Mesorhizobium shangrilense: one gene and its partners. The protein of the gene in region 3 interacts with the protein of the main gene of each other region in a pairwise test. Links are inferred from orthologs where the notes say so. Each region holds a gene or a part of one and is shown on either strand. Other genes may lie near its edges.

Region 1 (2,817 bases), 2.8 Mb from region 3 along the record:
GTTTTGGCGCTGTCGGCGCCGCTGGTGATCTGTCAGACTTGGCTTTCGCCGGCGCTTTTCGAGCGGCAGTCGCCATTCTACACTCCCTATCGTGCGTCTCGTCCCGGAGAGCAAAAGGGAGTTCCAGCAAGGCTGCCTCCCCTTTGAATTTAGGAAAGGCTAACACGCAAAGCGGTCGTCGGCCATGCCGAAAAACGCATGGCTGTCATGCTTTTAACTCGTTAGAATGATTAAACTTCTTGGTGCTTAACCAACTTTCGGTTAATTGACAAAAGCCTCGTCGAGCATGATGACGACCTCGTCGGGCTTCGACATGCTGAGCGCCCGCCGCGCGTACTCGTCGAGCATGTCCTTCTCTAGGTTGCCGTCCCTCAGCAGGTTCGCGCGACGCTCGATATGGATCCGTTCGTCGTGCAACTTCTCGAGCCGAGCGGTCAACTCTGTGCGGCGTTGCTCGAGCTGGTGCTTCGAATTGATGCCGTATTCGCCATTATAGGTGTGATAGCCGAAATAGGCGAGAAACGCGGCGCACACTGTCGGCAGGATCAGACGGCCGGTATTTCTGTTCTTGTGATGACGTGTCCACATCGCCGAATATCCATGCGGGAACCTCCCTTGTCGCCCGGACATGCTTAATGGACAGTTACGGACAGGCGGCCCTGGGGTGGGCCCGCCGCTTTCTTTTATGCGCTTGGCGCGGGCTGTGCCTTTTGGACCCAGTCGCCACTTGCTCCAACCGGTGCAGCGGTGGGCGCGCTACGCACGAAAGAAAAGAGCCCGCCCCCATGAGGGAGCGGGCCGCTTGATGACGTGAAGTTGGTGAGCGCAGAGCGTCCGCGGGCAATCCCACGGACTGACGCGATCACGCCCTAAGGATGGAAGCGCCGGCGTACTTCGCCTGCTTGCCCAGCTCTTCCTCGATGCGGATGAGCTGGTTGTATTTCGCCAGCCGGTCGGAGCGGGCCAGCGAGCCGGTCTTAATCTGTCCGCAGTTCGTGGCGACCGCGAGGTCGGCGATGGTGGAGTCCTCGGTCTCGCCCGAGCGATGGGACATCACCGCCGTGTAGCGCGCCTTGTGAGCGGTCTCGACCGCGTCGAGCGTCTCCGACAGCGAGCCGATCTGGTTCACCTTGACGAGAATCGAATTGGCGACGCCCATCTTGATGCCGTCGCGCAGGCGTGCCGAATTGGTGACGAAGAGGTCGTCGCCGACGAGCTGCACCTTGTCGCCGCAGAGATCGGTCAGGTACTTCCAGCCGTCCCAATCGTCCTCGGCCATGCCGTCCTCGATCGAGATGATCGGATAGTCAGCCGCCAGCTTGGCGAGATACTTGGCCTGCGCCTTCGGGTCACGCGTCTTCTTCTCGCCTTCGTAGACGTAGGCTCCGTCCTTGAAGAACTCGGTCGCGGCGCAATCGAGCGCAAGAGCGATTTCCTCGCCCGGCTTGAAGCCGGCCTTCTCGATCGAAGCCATGACGAAGTCGAGCGCGGCCTGCGCGCTCTTCAGGTTGGGCGCGAAGCCGCCCTCGTCACCCACATTCGTGTTGTGGCCGGCGTCCTTCAGGCCCTTCTTCAGCGTGTGAAAGATCTCCGATCCCCAACGCACGGCGTCGCGCAGCGACGGGGCACCCACCGGCATGATCATGAATTCCTGGAAGTCGATGGGATTGTCGGCGTGGGCGCCGCCATTGATGATGTTCATCATCGGCACCGGCAGCACGCGGGCGTTCGGGCCGCCGACATAGCGGTAGAGCGGCAGGCCGGAGGCCTCGGCAGCTGCCTTGGCGACCGCGAGCGACACGCCCAGGATGGCGTTGGCGCCGAGCCGGCTCTTGTTCGGCGTGCCGTCGAGATCGATCATGGTCTGGTCGATATGGAGCTGGCCCTCGGCCTCCATGCCGCCGATCGCCTCAAAAATCTCGCCGTTGACTGCATCTACGGCCTTCTGGACACCCTTGCCGAGGTAGCGCTTGCCGCCGTCGCGCAGCTCGACTGCCTCGTGGGCGCCCGTCGAGGCGCCGGACGGCACCGCCGCGCGGCCCATCGAGCCGTCTTCCAGCACCACGTCGACTTCAACCGTCGGGTTTCCACGGCTGTCCAGAATTTCGCGGCCGACGATGTCGACAATGGCGGTCATATTGAGCCCTCCGGAAAAAACCGTGTGAAAAACGCGCTCCTCTTAACTGAAGCACGCCAAAACTCAATGCACACCGAAGGAATTCGCGGTGAATCACGCCGACGGATGCGCACAAAGAAGCGGCCGGGTAATCGCCCGGCCGCGTCCGCCGCACCTCGCTATGGGGTCAGAACCGGTATGTGGTCATTACCAATAGGGTTCGATCTTGAAATACGCGTAGGAAGCGTCGCGAGCTTCCTGGCCGTCATTGCCGGTCAATTCGGCAACCGAGTAGGCCGGAGCCGCCTGCAGCTGTTCCTTGGAGAAGGGAACGACGTAGCCGCCCGTGTTGGCCTGATAGTCCAGCGCGGACCAGGGAATGGCGTGGAACTTTTCGCCAATTCCCAGAAAGCCGCCGAAGCCTATGACGGCAAACATGATGCCGTTGGACAGCTTGTCGAGCATGACGTCCTCGATCGTACCGATGTTCTGGCCGGCCGTGTTGTAGACCGCCGTCCCGATCACCTTCGTTGCTGGAATGGCGGCTGTGTGCCCGGAATGGGTGGTCATGGTGGCGCTCCTTGGAGTTTCATTTCGATGTGAGCACAATGACGAGCCCTCGGGAAAAGTTCCGGTTTCGTCGCCGTGAATACTGCCGCCATTATTGGATGCGCCGCTCAGTAGCCCCGGGGCGGAACGAA
Region 2 (2,850 bases), 100 kb from region 3 along the record:
ACGAGGAGGGCCTTCTGCTCGCCTGTCGAGCAGAGCGCGGCCGGCATGTCCTTCGGCCGATGGCGCACCAGTATGTCCGAGCGGTGCGGGCCTTCCAGCGTTCGTCCGGCTGCGCGGTCGCGTTCCCGCCCGCGCCCCAGCGCCTCGCGGAACCGCTCTTCCAGCTCAACCGCCGGCAGAGAGCCGATTTCCGCTTCCAGCGTGCCGGCCAGTTCGATGTCGGCATGCGGGAAGGGTCCGTCGTCGGGCAGCTTGGCGATCATCGCGGCAAGCAGGCGCACCATCTCGGCGCGCGCGGCGGCTATGGCGACACCGGTCTCCGCCATCTGCAGCTCGATCGCGTCGAGCCATGCGCCGTCCCGCTGCTCTTCGGCGAGCAGGCGGTTGCGCCCGCGCATGGCTTTCTCGTAGTCGAGTGCGCGCTGCCCGTGGAGCGGATCGACCGCCAGCACCAGCCGGTCGAGGAAGCGGCGGCGGTCGCCTGCCGGCCCGACGAAGAGCGCGTCCATGGCCGGCGTCAGCCACACCACCCGCAGCCATTCCAGCAATTCGTCCGCCGATCGGGCCGTCGCACCGTTGATGCGCACCTTGCGTCCGCCTTCGCCGGCGGCGTTTCCAGCCGTTCCGGTGCCGATCTCGCAGTCGCCGAACGGCCCTTCCAGACGTGCGTGGACGGCAAATCCCGGTCCGCCGCCCTCACGGGCGATCTCCTCGAGGGTGGCGCGGCGCAGGCCGCGGCCGGGCGTCAGGAAGGAGACTGCCTCGAGAAGATTGGTCTTGCCGGCGCCGTTCTCGCCGGTCAGCACGACCGGCCCCGGACGCAGCGTGACGGCCAGATGGGCGTAGTTGCGGAAGTCGGTGAGCTGCAGCCGGCTCAGATAAGGTTGCGGGTCCATGAGGCTGGCCGATGTGCTGCTGGGCATGCGCCGGATACGGCGCGCTACACCCGCATCGGCATCAGCACATAGAGCGCGCGCTCGTCCGCGGTGTCGTGGATCAGCGTCGGCGATCCGGCGTCGGCCAACATGAACTTGGCCTCGCTGCCGGAAAGCTGGGCGGCCACGTCGAGCAGGTAGCGCGCGTTGAAGCCGATTTCGAGCGGATCTGACGAGTAGTCGGCGGCCAGCTCTTCGGTGGCGCTGCCGGAATCCGGATTGTTCACGGCAAGCGTCACCTGACCGTTGCCGATGGTCAGCTTCACCGCACGCCCGCGCTCCGAAGAGATCGTGGACACGCGGTCCACGGCCTGGGCAAAGGTCTGCCGGTCGAGGATCAGCTGCTTGTCGTTTCCGGTCGGAATGACGCGCTGGTAGTCCGGGAAAGTGCCGTCAATGAGCTTGGACGTCAGCACCACGCTGCCGATGGTGAGGCGGATCTTGGTGTCGGAAAGCTCGACCGTCACCACGACGTCCGGGTCGTCGACCAGCTTCTGCAACTCGCTGACCGTCTTGCGGGGGATAATGACGCCCGGCATTCCCTCGGAGCCTGCAGGCGCCTCGATCTCCGCACGCGCCAGGCGGTGGCCATCGGTCGCCACGGCCCGCAGCTTCAGCTGGCCGCCGATCTCCAGCGTGTGCAGGTAGATGCCGTTGAGGTAGTAGCGCGTCTCCTCCGTCGAGATCGCGAACTGGGTCTTGTCGATCAACGCCTTGAGCGAGGCCGATTCCAGGCGGAAGGTGTGGGAGAGCGAGCCGGCGGTCAGTTCCGGGAAGTCGGACTGCGGCAGGCACTGCAGACGGAAGCTCGACCGGCCGGAGATGACAGTCATCGAGTTACCGTCGTCGTCGGTCTTCAGCATCACCTCCGCACCGTCGGGGAGCTTGCGCACGATGTCGTAGAGCAGATGCGCAGGGACGGTCGTCGCGCCTGCCTGTTCCACCACTGCGGCGATCGCCTCGGTGATCTCGAGGTCGAGGTCGGTCGCCTTCAGGTCCAGGCTGGCGCCCGCGGCGTTGAGGAGGACGTTCGACAGGATCGGGATCGTGTTGCGCCGCTCCACGACACGATGAACGTGGCTTAGGGACTTCAGGAGGTTGGAGCGTTCGAGGACAACACGCATGACAAGGCTCGGGTTCGATCGCCAGCGCCTGTCCCTATCGGACAGCCGCAAACGGCTTAAAGCAGTTGAATTCCGGCAGAGACTGACAGGAAATGCTCAGGAAACGCAAGCCCGCGGCGCTGATTTGCATCGCGCCGCGGGCGGCCTGGGGATAACACCCGCCGGGGGCGGGCGGTCCGCCGCATCTATCCCCGGCCTAGCTCCAGCCAGCTTGCTGGTCGATGCGCACGGCTGGCTGCTAGGCCTGCTCGTTGATCAGCCTGCGCAGGAGTTCCAGCTCCTGAGCTAGCGTGTTGTCGCCTCCGGACAGGTCCTCGATCTTGCGGACCGCGTGGAGCACCGTGGTGTGATCCCTCCCGCCGAAACGCCGGCCAATTTCCGGAAGCGAGCGTGGCGTCATCACCTTCGAAAGATACATGGCGATCTGGCGCGGCTTGACGATGGTGCGCGTGCGCCTGTTCGACAGAAGCTCGGTCTTGGAGACGTTGTAGTGGCGCGCCACGATGCGCTGGATGTCTTCAATGCGGACGCGCTTGGGCTCGCCGGCGCGGTAGATGTGGCCTAGGATCTCGTCGATACGGTCGATGGTGATCTGCGGCTCGAAGGACTGCCGGAAGAGCAACTGGTTGAACGCCCCTTCGAGCTCCCGTCCGCTGCCGGTTATGGTCTGCGCGATGTGATGGAGGATGTCCTCGCCGATCGACATCGACTGGTCATCGGCCTTGGCGCTCGCCAGCCTCTGCTTCAGCATGGCAAGGCGCATCGAATAGTCCGGCGCCGCCATCTCGAGC
Region 3 (2,803 bases):
GATAACAACCGCGACACCCGCGGCCCGCGCGGAAGCGACGTCGGCCATGCTGTCGCCCACCATCAGCGCATTCCAGGGCTCGACGCCGAGGCGGTCGAGCGCGGCGAGCAGAATGTCGGGCGCCGGTTTCTTGGCGACACCGGCATCGCCGCCGACAACTGAGCCGAGATAGGGGAACAGGGCGAAGTGATCGAGGATGGCCTCGGCGGCGCGCTGCGGCTTGTTGGTCGCCACCGCCAGGCGGACCCCGTCGCCGTGGAGTCCCTCGAGCGTCTCTGCGGCGGATGGCATCAGCACCGTGAATTCGGTCAGGTGATTGCCGTAGATGTCGAGCATGGCGATATGCTCATTCTCCAGCGCCTCGCCTTCCAGCGGCCTGCCGCAGGCGCGGAAGGCGCGTTCGACCAGAACCTTCACCCCCTGCCCGACCATCGACTTGACCTCGTCGAGCATCAGCGGCCCGAGCGCATGGCGGGCCAGCAGCTGGTTGGTCGCCGCCTGGATATCTGGCGCGGAATCGACCAGCGTGCCGTCGAGGTCGAGCAGCACCGCCTGCGGCCAGCGCCGCGCCACGGGGGCAGAGTCGTTCATGCCGCGTCGCGCCACTTGATGGAACAGCCGATGGCGACGACCTGCTCGCGCGGACCTTCGCCGGTTTCCGCGACCTGTCGCATCGCCTCGTAGAGGTCGCGCTTGAGATCCGACGCAGCTTCCTCCTTGCGGGAGGCGTCGAGACGGCCACGATACTGCAGCTCCAGCTTGCCGTTGAAGCCGAAGAAGTCCGGCGTGCAGGCAGCTCCGTAGGCGCGGGCCGCGTCCTGGCTCTCGTCATGGAGGTAGGGGAAGCCCAGCTTGTGCCTCTCGGCGAACAGCTTCATGTTCTCGAAGGAATCTTCGGGATAGGCGCCCGCGTCGTTCGAATTGATCGCCACGAAACCGACCCCGATCGCCCGCAGGTCGGCGGCGTCCCGCGCCATCCGGCCGATCACCGCCTTCACATAGGGGCAGTGGTTGCAGATGAAGGCGACGACGAGGCCGTTCGGCCCCGCCTCGCCGAGGATGGAGCGCGACTGGCCGTCCACGCCCGCAAGCACGAAATCGACCGCCTTCCATCCGAAATCGCAAACAGGTGCTGCCGTCGGCATGGTCGCCTCCTTTTGCTAGGCGGCGATGGCGCGCTCGGCCGCGCCGCGGATCGCCGCGATGTTCTGCCGGTAGGACTCCAGGTTGCCGCCCTTGAAGACGGCCGCACCGGCGACGAAGACGTCGGCCCCGGCAGCGGCCGCAAGCGGCGCCGTCTCGACGCCCACGCCACCGTCGACCTCGATGCGGATCGGGCGATCGCCTATCATAGTCCTGATGCGGCGGATCTTGTCCAGCGTGGCGGGGATGAAGGCCTGGCCGCCGAAGCCGGGATTGACGGTCATGACGAGCACGGTGTCGACCCGGTCGAGCACGTATTCGATCGCGCTTTCGTGCGTCGACGGATTGAGCGAGACGCCGGCCATCCGGCCGGCGGACTTGATCGCCTGGAGGGAGCGGTCGAGATGCGGCCCTGCCTCGGCATGAACGGTGATCTGGTCGCAGCCGGCGTCGATGAAGGCGTCCAGGTAGCGGTCCACCGGCGCGATCATCAGGTGACAGTCGAACAGCTTCTTGGTGCGATCGCGCAGCGCCTTGATGATCGGCGCGCCGAAGCTGATGTTCGGCACGAAATGGCCGTCCATGACGTCGAGATGGATCCAGTCGGCGCCGGCCGCGTCGATGGCCTCGACCTCCTCTCCGAGCCGCGAGTAGTCCGCCGACAGTATGGACGGGGCGATAAGGATGCTGCGGCTCATGACGTCTCCATGTCGGGCGCGGCTTGGAACGAGGGCTCTATAGCCGCAATGGCCGCGGACGGAAAGTTACACCTTGGCGGGGGACGGCCGAGTGTCGCGCCCCTGATAGCAGCATCGCGCATGCGAACGATTCGCTTAAACACAACGCGGCGCCCTAGGCGCTTGCTACTCTATGGCAGCACATACGCCTGTTGACGCGGTTCAGTTCGTTGGTGTTATATCCATCTGAATATATCGATTGGTCGAAGGGGGAGGTATCATGCGTTCAACGATCAGGATGGCGCTCGGAGTGGCGGGGATGTCGGTTGCCGCAATGACGGCGCTGACGCCCGCGGCGCTTGCCGAGGAGAACGTCACCGTCTTCGCCGCCGCGAGCCTCAAGAACGCGCTCGACGCCGTCAACGAGGCCTGCGCGGCCGAGGTCGGCGAGAAGGCGACCATCTCCTACGCTGCAAGTTCGGCCCTGGCCAAGCAGATCGAACAGGGCGCGCCGGCCGACGTCTTCATGTCCGCGGACCTCGACTGGATGGCGTATCTTTCCGAGAAGAACCTGACGAAGAAAGAAACCGAGACAAAACTGCTCGGCAACAGCATCGTGCTCGTCGCGCCTGCGGATTCGGCCGCCTCCACCACCATTGCCGCCAATTTCGACCTCGCAGGTCTTGTGGGCGACGGCCGACTGGCAATGGCCAACGTCGATTATGTCCCGGCCGGCAAGTACGGCAAGGCCGCGCTTGAAAAGCTGGGCGTCTGGTCCTCCGTCGAGGGCAAGGTCGCACAGGCTGAGAACGTGCGTGCCGCACTCGCGCTGGTGGCGACCGGCGAAGCCCCGCTCGGCATCGTCTACAAGACCGACGCCGCCGCCGAGAAGAAGGTCAAGGTTGTCGGCACCTTCCCCGAGGATTCGCATGCGCCGATCGTCTACCCGGTGGCGCAGACCGCCGATTCCAAGGACGACGACA

What was found. The genes of interacting proteins can lie anywhere in the genome.
Region 1: the proteins of rpe (region 3) and eno interact in binary tests that used the Escherichia coli proteins (3 or more experiments, as listed by UniProt). The link is inferred for Mesorhizobium shangrilense from one-to-one orthologs.
Region 2: the proteins of rpe (region 3) and dnaN interact in binary tests that used the Escherichia coli proteins (3 or more experiments, as listed by UniProt). The link is inferred for Mesorhizobium shangrilense from one-to-one orthologs.

The regions. Positions count from the first base shown.
Region 1 is NZ_JAQGPN010000001.1:2,904,222-2,907,038, reverse strand. It holds eno (phosphopyruvate hydratase), read right to left. Parts: upstream 2,138-2,817; coding sequence 863-2,137; downstream 1-862. Other genes in the region: PD284_RS14015 (hypothetical protein), read right to left, coding at 2,794-2,817; PD284_RS14020 (PRC-barrel domain-containing protein), read right to left, coding at 2,324-2,686; PD284_RS14030 (FtsB family cell division protein), read right to left, coding at 262-588; pdhA (pyruvate dehydrogenase (acetyl-transferring) E1 component subunit alpha), read right to left, coding at 1-76. UniProt on the Escherichia coli protein: Catalyzes the reversible conversion of 2-phosphoglycerate (2-PG) into phosphoenolpyruvate (PEP). It is essential for the degradation of carbohydrates via glycolysis.
Region 2 is NZ_JAQGPN010000001.1:891-3,740, reverse strand. It holds dnaN (DNA polymerase III subunit beta), read right to left. Parts: upstream 2,060-2,850; coding sequence 941-2,059; downstream 1-940. Other genes in the region: dnaA (chromosomal replication initiator protein DnaA), read right to left, coding at 2,298-2,850; recF (DNA replication/repair protein RecF), read right to left, coding at 1-896. UniProt on the Escherichia coli protein: Confers DNA tethering and processivity to DNA polymerases and other proteins. Acts as a clamp, forming a ring around DNA (a reaction catalyzed by the clamp-loading complex) which diffuses in an ATP-independent manner freely and bidirectionally along dsDNA.
Region 3 is NZ_JAQGPN010000001.1:104,703-107,505, forward strand. What follows is about bases 2-2,737. They hold rpe (ribulose-phosphate 3-epimerase), read right to left. Parts: upstream 1,842-2,737; coding sequence 1,161-1,841; downstream 2-1,160. Other genes in these bases: gph (phosphoglycolate phosphatase), read right to left, coding at 2-591; PD284_RS00490 (thioredoxin family protein), read right to left, coding at 588-1,145; modA (molybdate ABC transporter substrate-binding protein), read left to right, coding at 2,140-2,737. Also shown: more of gph, read right to left, coding at 1-1; more of modA, read left to right, coding at 2,738-2,803. UniProt on the Escherichia coli protein: Catalyzes the reversible epimerization of D-ribulose 5-phosphate to D-xylulose 5-phosphate.